One region of the Arthrobacter sp. TWP1-1 genome, then DNA from elsewhere that is predicted to be linked to it. Evidence: riboswitches for the same ligand, from Rfam matches in the RefSeq annotation. Region 1 holds a riboswitch; the other holds the start of a gene.
What was found. Region 1 has a riboswitch for cyclic di-AMP ahead of ACP7B9_RS09150 (hypothetical protein). Riboswitches for the same ligand answer to the same signal wherever they lie in the genome.

Region 2: it holds a riboswitch for cyclic di-AMP, as region 1 does, so the genes downstream of both, ACP7B9_RS16975 (NlpC/P60 family protein) here and ACP7B9_RS09150 (hypothetical protein) in region 1, are expected to answer to the same signal.

What each region holds. Positions count from the first base shown of each region.
Region 1 is NZ_JAFCXC010000004.1:93,839-98,131, reverse strand. It holds gene upp (uracil phosphoribosyltransferase) at 1-317, shown strand, start outside; gene ACP7B9_RS09155 (formylglycine-generating enzyme family protein) at 409-1,182, opposite strand; gene ACP7B9_RS09150 (hypothetical protein) at 1,198-1,950, opposite strand; cyclic di-AMP (ydaO/yuaA leader) riboswitch at 1,955-2,148, opposite strand; gene ACP7B9_RS09145 (MarR family winged helix-turn-helix transcriptional regulator) at 2,349-2,864, shown strand; gene ACP7B9_RS09140 (MFS transporter) at 2,874-4,139, shown strand.
Region 2 is NZ_JAFCXC010000013.1:28,147-32,439, reverse strand. It holds gene ACP7B9_RS16985 (molybdopterin molybdotransferase MoeA) at 1-689, opposite strand, end outside; gene ACP7B9_RS16980 (NTP transferase domain-containing protein) at 696-1,700, opposite strand; gene ACP7B9_RS16975 (NlpC/P60 family protein) at 1,854-2,657, opposite strand; cyclic di-AMP (ydaO/yuaA leader) riboswitch at 2,662-2,860, opposite strand; gene ACP7B9_RS16970 (M23 family metallopeptidase) at 3,012-3,683, opposite strand; cyclic di-AMP (ydaO/yuaA leader) riboswitch at 3,826-4,053, opposite strand; gene ACP7B9_RS16965 (metal-dependent transcriptional regulator) at 4,190-4,293, opposite strand, start outside.

The sequences.
Region 1 (4,293 bases):
TCGAAGCCATCACCTACGCAGAGCGCCTGCCCGAGGACCTCACAGGCCGTCAGGTCTACGTGCTGGACCCCATGCTGGCCACCGGCGGCACCCTGATCGAGGCCTTCAAGTTCCTCTTTGATCGCGGCGCAGCTGACATCACCTGCATCTGCCTGCTGGCAGCTCCGGAGGGCCTGGCAAAGCTCGAGGCCGCCCACGGCGATCGCGACAACGTTCACGTTGTTCTGGCGTCCATCGATGAGGGTCTCGACGAGAACTCCTACATTGTTCCGGGTCTTGGCGACGCCGGCGACCGCCTCTACGGCGTCGTGGACTAAAGAATTTAGTAAATGACACCGATTCCGCTTTATGACACCGATATCCCGGTGTCATAAAGCGGAATCGGTGTCATTTTTCGTTGCGAAGACGTTAGAGGCCGCGCAACGGGGTCCAGCCAACGGGCCGAGGCCCCTTGATGGACGCGCGTTCCTTGTCGGCGTCGGCCGACCAGCCCTGCGCGGACAAGGTGCCAGCAACTCCAACGGCTCCGCGGGCAACCCTGAATCCGACATCTTCAAGGAGGGCATCGGGTGCGCTGCCCCGGCGAACGGAGGCGCGTGCGCTCCAGTGGGGATCGTCCCAGCCGGCTCCGCGTAAACTCCTGTAGTCGCCGTAGCGGGCCGTGTCCGCATAATCCCAGCACCACTCCCAAACGTTGCCGATCATATCGAAGAGGCCGTAGTTATTCGCTAACTTGCTGGCAACGAGCTGCGGCCCCGCGACAGCATCTGCGGCCGTCCAGGCAATGTCAGCCAACGGTCCATAGACCGGGGTGGTTGTTCCTGCTTTGGCAGCCCACTCCCACTCGGACTCGGTGGGTAGTCGGTAACCGTCGGAACCAACCTCCCAATGGACCTCACGTCCGTCAACGGTATAGGCAGGCGAGAAACCAGCCACATTTGACGCTGCGTTGCACCACACGATGGCGTCAAACCATGTGAGGGGATGCATAGGCAGGCGAGGCAACGAAGGTGGAGTCCCGGCGTTGTCCATTACTGCGGACCAATCAGCCCGGGTGAGTTGGGTCCGGCCCAAAGAAAACGGGCGCAGCACCACATCGCGGGTGACTGCCGAACGGGCGTCTCGCATGGCGATGGTGCCGCCGGGGATGGGAACTAGGCCCAGAACTTCCTGCCGAACCATGCCCCTCCTTGAAAGTTAGTACCAGTTCACAGCATTTGAGTGCGCCCAGGCGCCGCATGGTGTGGAGTAGGTCTCCGTGATGTAGTTCAAGCCCCACGTAATCTGGGTCTCGTAATTGGTGAGGTAGTCAGCGCCAACGCTGGCCATCTTCTCAGCTGGCAAAGACTGCACGATCCCGTAAGCTCCGCCGTCGGGATTCAACGCACTGGTGCGCCAGTTAGATTCGCGTTCCCACAACTGGGTGAGGCAGCTCATTTCGCCGGCGCCCCAGCCGCGGGCGCTCACTTGTGTCGCGGCGTACGCTTTTGCTGCTGCGGGGTCATCCACAGCAACGGCCGGAGCGGGAGTTGGTGCTGGCGTGGTCGCGACGGGCGTGACCTCAGCGGCAGCGGCCTTGACATCCGTGGTGGCCGAAGCAGGCGCCGAAGCCTTCGTGTCCGAGGTGACGGAGAGACCGGGGAAACTGATGGTCGCATCATCCGAGGCCGAGATCGACGTAGGGGCCGCAGATGTTTCAGCGGCGGAAACGAGGCTAGCGAGGCTCGTATCCGTGGTGTGGCCGACCTGCTGGGCAATGGCGCCTGCAGTCAGGAGCCCACCAACCACGGCCACGGCGGCCACGCACTTTGCGGTCTTGGTGACAGCCGACGATGCGGAACCGGCGGCATGGGTCCCGGTACGGGAGATGCGGGCGGAACTCAGCCCAAAGATCGACTGGCGGCGAACTGATTCTGCGCGGCGACGGCCGCGCTGCGGTGCAGCGGTCATGATGTGATTGCCTCTCTACGCCTGCGAGGTGAGCTGTCGGGAACGGATTAGAGAATCCGGCCAACGCTCGGCATGGCAGTGGATAACACTGCTGCACTGCGTCGGCTTAACCCCAAGGGCTTCCATGCGGAAGGGCCCGTAAAAAGTGGGTCCCCCGTCTCTGCCATGCGTGTGGAGGGAGATGGGCGGCGGCAGAGCTCGGCGAACCGTCCATCGGTGCCAAAAACCGTAAATGGTTGGCGAGCACTTTAGTCAGACTATCCGAACGGTCTAACATTGTCACATTTTGGTAACAACCTTTGTAGCAGGTGAGCGAATCGACATTTACTTAGCAATGCTAACGATCTAGAGTTGAGAGCAGACGATACGAAACTTTTGATGTAGATAGCGCAGCGACGATGACCGAAACTTTCTCCCCTGACCCTTCCCCGCGTAACCCTTCCCCGCAACGTTCGACGACGGACCCTGGCCCGGGTGCCCCACGCAAGACCGCGCGGGGGATCGGCGCTGCCCCATTGGCCGCCGAATTGCGGATCGCGGTGATGCGCACCTCGCGCAGGCTCCGGGCAGAGGCGGCATCGCAGGAGATCAGCCCCGGTCAGTATTCGGTCCTTGCCGCCATCATGGACGGACCCCGAACAGTGGGCCAGCTCGCAGCACGCGAGCAAATTCAAGCACCTTCCATGACACGGATCGTCAATGGGCTGGCCGAGGCCGCATTCGTCAGCAGGGAAGAAAATCCGCAGGACAAACGCCAAGTCCTGGTGCGCGTTACGGATTCGGGAGCGGCAGCCCTCTTACGGGCGCGCTCCAAGCGAACGGAGTGGCTGGCGAGGCGCGTGGCGGCGCTGACTCCCGCACAGCGTGCCACGCTGCACGAGGCGGCCCTGATCTTGCAGGAGATGAGTGCCTAAGTGAATTCAATGTTCCGGGCGTTGCGGGTATTCAATTACAGGCTCTGGGTGACGGGGGCACTGGTCTCCAATATCGGAACGTGGATGCAGCGGGTAGCCCAGGACTGGTTGGTATTGACGGTCCTAACTAACAATTCAGGTACGGCAGCCGGCATCACTACGGGGCTGCAATTTCTGCCAATCGTGTTCCTTGGGCCTTACGCAGGACTGCTGGGCGATCGGGTCAATAAGCGCAAACTCCTGCTGATTACACAGGCCGCCATGGGTTTTTGTGCGCTTTTGTTGGGAATTTTGGTGGTCACCGGGTCTGTACAACTGTGGCATGTTTATGCTTTGGCTCTCCTGCTGGGCGTGGCAAGCGCCTTTGACGCTCCGTCGAGGCAGGCATTTGTCTCCGAAGTCGTCGGGAAAGCGGATGTTCCCAACGCCGTCGCGCTTAACAGTGCCTCGTTCAACCTTGCCCGCCTCGCGGGGCCCGGTGTGGCAGGTCTTGTTATCGCGCTGGTGGGTACGGGGCCGGCATTCTTAATCAACGCAGCCAGCTTTGCAGCCGTCATTTTCTCCCTCTGGCGGATGCGCGTCAACGAACTCATCCCTCCCGTCAGGGTGCCGCGGGCGAAAGGGCAGATCCGAGAGGGGCTCCGCTACATCCGCCAGCGGCCGGACCTGCTGATGATCATGGTGCTGGTCTTCATGGTGGGCACCTTCGGCATGAACTTCCAGATCACCAATGCCTTGATGGCCACGACAGTTTTCCACCTGGGGCCGGGGGAATATGGCCTCTTGGGCTCAGTCATGGCCATCGGAACATTGGCGGCCGCACTCCTTGCGGCCAAGCGAAAGAACATGCGGATGCTGTACATCGTTGGCGGGGCGCTGGCGTTCGGGATAACCGTGGCCGTGGCCGCGATCATGCCCAGCTACTTTTGGTACGCCGTGGCATTGGTGCCCGTGGGATTGGCGTCATTGACGTTCATGAACGCCTGCAACACCACGGTGCAATTGACCACCGATGCCGCCATGCGTGGGCGTGTGCTCGCCGTCTACATGGTGGTTCTGCAAGGCGGGACACCCATTGGGGCTCCGTTAGTGGGCTGGATTGCCACCGAATTTGGCGCGCGTTGGTCACTCGGCCTGGGCGCAGTGGTTGCGCTAGTGGCCGGATTCGTTGCGCTGATCTTGATGAACCGGCGCAATAACGTCCGGCTGCGAGATCAGGTCAGGGATCTGCGCCCATCATTCATGGTGCAGGGGCTGCGCAACGAGGCCAAGTAGTCCGTGGAGAGGGCAGTTACGTCACGCGCATAACGTAAACAACGGGTGACATAGTGGCAAATGCTGGGAGAACGCTGAGTCCAGGAGGGAACTTGCGAGGGCATCATAGGCGTGCTTTTCGGTGGTTTGAACTAATTCATTCAAAAATCGAACC
Region 2 (4,293 bases), on a different contig from region 1:
GCCACGACGGAACCGAGTTGCGGCGAAAACGCGTCACGGACAAATCCGGGCTCGGGAATGCCGGATGCCACAACTTCATCGCCGGTCAAGACCAACTTCACGGCGGGCTTGCCCAGAACGGCAAGCTCGTCCATGGCACCCAGCGCGGCCAGCGAAATATGGGCAGGGTTAAGGACAGTGCCTGCCTTGATCAACAATTCATCCAGCCCCGCTTCCTGGCCGGCCGGACGGATGTGCTGACCGTTTTTCGGTTCCCCCGGCCGGGCAGTTCCGCCAAGGACCAAAACCGGCAAACCGTCGTCGTCCTTGGAAATAAGGCCGGATTCGCTGCGCAGAACAGACTTGGCGCCTGGTGGAATAAGCCCGCCAGTAACGATCGGGACGGCCTGTCCTGCGGAAAGTTTCGCGCCCGGTTCCGCCAGAATCCAGGGCGGACTGCCTGCAACGGCCCATCCGTCCATGGCCGAAGACGCATAGTGAGGCATGGCGTGGCGCGCAAACACGTCCTCAGCAAGGATCCGTCCCAGTGCCGTCGCCAGCGGGACCACATGCGCCGGCAGCGGCAGGGCCGCCTCCCAGGCACGCTCTCGCGCCTCCTCCCACGTGTGAGGAAGGCTCCGGACCTCGGCGGCGTCGGGAAGCGCGGCTCCTGAATCCTCGGCCGGACTCGTGCTGGCGGCGGTCACCATGAACCGTTAGTTCCCGGCGGGGGTTTGCGCATCCGGTGCGACCGGCGGCACGGCAGCTGCTGGCTCTACGTGCGCTTCCGCGGCTGCCAATTTCCTGGCCAAGCCCAACGCCGCCGCCATGGCGGTAGCCTCGCTGGCCTGTCCCGTTCCAGCGGCAAGTCCAGCGGCAAGTCCCGCCACGAAGGTGGTCAGTGGGGCAGCCGGACGAACGATCGAATGCGCGGCCACGCCAGCAAGGTTCAACACGGCGTCAACGTCGACATCAATGTCTGCAATTTCAAAGGCCTCAAGGAGTTTCTTTGTCCAGGCCTGCAGAGCCTCGTCGTGATTTTCCAATTGCTGCCCTTCTGCGTCGGCCGGCCCCGCGCCCATGCCTTGCGCGCGGGCATCCGCCCAAGTGTCGATATCGGCCGCGAGCCCGGATGGCACGGCACATTCCTTGATGTTCACATTAGCAATCAGGGAGAAAACAGAGGCGTTCTCCAGCCGGTGCGCCGCCCGCGCCGCACCCACAGCGTTATGCAGTTCCGCGAGTGGATAGATGGCGGCCAGTGGTTGCTTGCGGCCATCTGCAACAGCCATGACACCCTCCCCCGGCGCGCAGCTTGCCAGTTTCGGCGCAAGGAGCTCCACAATGGCGCCGGCGTGCGGCATGTCGCACGCAAGGACGAGCACGTAGCCAGCGTCCCCAGCATCCTCAGTCAAGGCAGACAGGCCGGCAGCAATGCCCGCGGCCGGACCTGCAAATGGCGGGTCCTCCTGCACTGCCACTGTAGCTGCGCCGCTCTTGGCAGTAGCCAGCCACTCGGCAATACGATCAACGGGACCCACGACGACGATGGGAGCTGGGCGCCGCCCGTCACCAATGGATGTGGCAGGCTCCGCGGCAAGAAAGTCTGCTGCCGCGTCAACGGTGCGAGCCAGGAGCGTTTGCCCGTCCAGCAAAAGCCCCGCCTTGGGTACACCGCCGAGCCTGCGGGACAATCCACCCGCCAAGATTATGGCCTGCACGCGGGTCCTTCGAAAGTTTTCATGATTGCCATGCTATCTCTCGGCCGTAGCAAGGTCTCAGGTGAGAATCCTAGAATTCAAGCCTTGTCCGTGGTGTGCAGATTAAATAAATGAACCCCGTCCGAAGACGGGGTTCATTTGGCAAAAAAGTTCTTAGTGACCCATTGCAATGAAAACGGGACCCGAACCGACGTTGGCGGAGAAGACAGCAGTCATGCCGCCGCCCCATCCACCGTGTACGGCCTGGCCGTTGCCAATGTAAACAGCGATGTGAGCCATGCCCATGCCGCCATCTGCGTAGTAGATCAAGTCACCGGGCTGTGCTTCGCCGGCGGAAACCGTGCGGCCCAAGCTCAGGTAGCCAGCGGGCCAGTCGTGGAAGTTAATTCCAGCGGCAGCCAAGGAGTTGCTAGCAAGCGCGGTGCAATCCTGAGCAACGCCAATCTGCGACAAGGCAGCGCTGGCGATTGTGGCGCCAATTCCGCTTGCAACTGCAGGCTTGGCAGCGACCTCAGGGGTGCTGGTGGTTACTGTCGGAGCTGCGGCTACTGCTACAGCTGCTTCTGCTGCCGGTGCGGCAACTTCTGCTGCTGCGGCGGGAGCAACGTCGCTGCTCTGTGCCTCTACAACTGCCGGTGCCTCAACAACAGGAGCCGGGGTGGAGGTGATTGCGGGGGTGGCGAAGGAGATCTTCACCGTGGACGCTGCGGTGATCGCGGAAGCAGCTTCCGTGTTCAGGTTCAGCGTAGTTGCACCATCAGAAGCGCGCTCCACAGTGGGAGTAGCCGCGTTTGCTGCGATGCCGGATGTCAAGACCAAGCCTGATGCCGCTGCGATAACAGCTGCCTGACGACCAACCCCGCCGACATTGGAACTGACGGCTTTCGTGAGGGTGGAGATCGGACTGGTCTTAGCAACCTCGGCGCGGTGGCGCCCAAGAGCAATATTTGAAGCCAAGAAGGTTTCCTCTCCCAATGCCTGCGAGGTAAGCTGTCGGATTCGGATGGGAGTCACCCGGCCGCTCCACATTTGAACAGCGAAGGAATTTCTTCCTCTGCATGAACTAACGCTTCGCGGCTTCACCCCAAGGTCTTCGCGCATTGCGCTCAGACCGATAATTGGTTCCCCCGCCCCTGCCAGACGATTGATACGAACGGACCATGTGCAGTGGCAGAGCTAGGCAATCTACGCATGGGCGCCAACTTGATTCGAAGTTGACGCGATTACGAATCTACAACAGATTTTTCCCAATGTCACGTTCAGGTCACGGTCTTGTGACTTATCCGTAACTAAAAGTGGGCTGTGGAGGAATTAAAGCCAGCCGAGGGGGTCGACGGTCTCGTCATCGACGATGACCTCAAAGTGCAAGTGAGGGCCGGTAGAGGCGCCAGTGGAGCCACTGAAACCTACCAATTCGCCACGTTCAACCTTTTGGCCAACCTTGACGGCATTGCTGCTCATGTGGTTATAGGACGTTGAGAGCCCGTTACCGTGGTCAACAACCACACGGTTGCCACCACCGTAGGTGTGCCAGCCCGAGAAGGTCACGGTGCCACCTGCGGCCGCAAGCACGTCGGTGCCGCTGGCGATGGCAAAGTCCTGGCCGGTGTGGTGTTCGTCAACCTGGCCCGTGATGGGGCTAATGCGATCACCAAAGGGAGAGCTTGGAACCAGATTTTTCAGCGGGGCTGAAAGGGTTCCCTTGGAGGCCTGCGGGGTGACATTGGAGGCTTCAACCTTCAACGTTTCCTTGAGCTGGCCATCCGGATTAAGGGAGCTGCCGATCTGGGGGGCGGCGAAAGTAATGGGAACATCAGCCGCTGCGCTGACAATAGTCTCCACTGAGGAGACCGAGGAAGCCTGAATACTGGGCGCTTCTACGGCTTGAGTGGAAGGCAGGGTTACCGCCAGCACCAAGCCGGCGGCGGCCATGGCCACGCCAACTTTTTGCCCGGCGCCGCTAGCGACACCTGCACGTAGCATCTGAGCTACGGAAAGACTGGGGGTTGAGCTTGCGCGCTCTGCTGCGAGAGCTTCGCGACGGCTACCTGCATGAACTGACAGCTCATGTGTTGCCGGCAATGACGCCCTACGGCGTCCCCGCTGATTGATCTCTGACACTAATTGCCTCTCTATAGATCACCTGCGAAGTTAGCTGTCGGATTCGGATCAGAGAGTCAAGCTTTCGATCCGGCCCCATTCTCTTGGCACGCGTCAATCGGTGGCGCTTTCCCATGGAAAGCGTCACTTCAACGTGATGCATAGAGATTGGGCTTCACCCCAAGGTTGGCCATTTGGCCAACCAAAAGTGGTTCCCCCGTCCTTGCCTGTTTATTTTCAGTCCATTGTGCGAAGGCAAGGTTCGGTGTCACACAAAGGTAACGCTTTGGTTACGGCGTTAGATATTTACTATACGGTACAAGCGGTAAACGTGATAATTCCGTTACCTGTCTTGTCAATAGCCGCCTATCACTGCGAGTCGGCAGTGATTAGCTCATGGAAACGAACACATGGGAGGCAACTTCCGGAGGCAACTCCAGCGCTCCTTCGATGCCTGGCACGCGCACAGAGATGTACTCTCCCACTTGTTCTA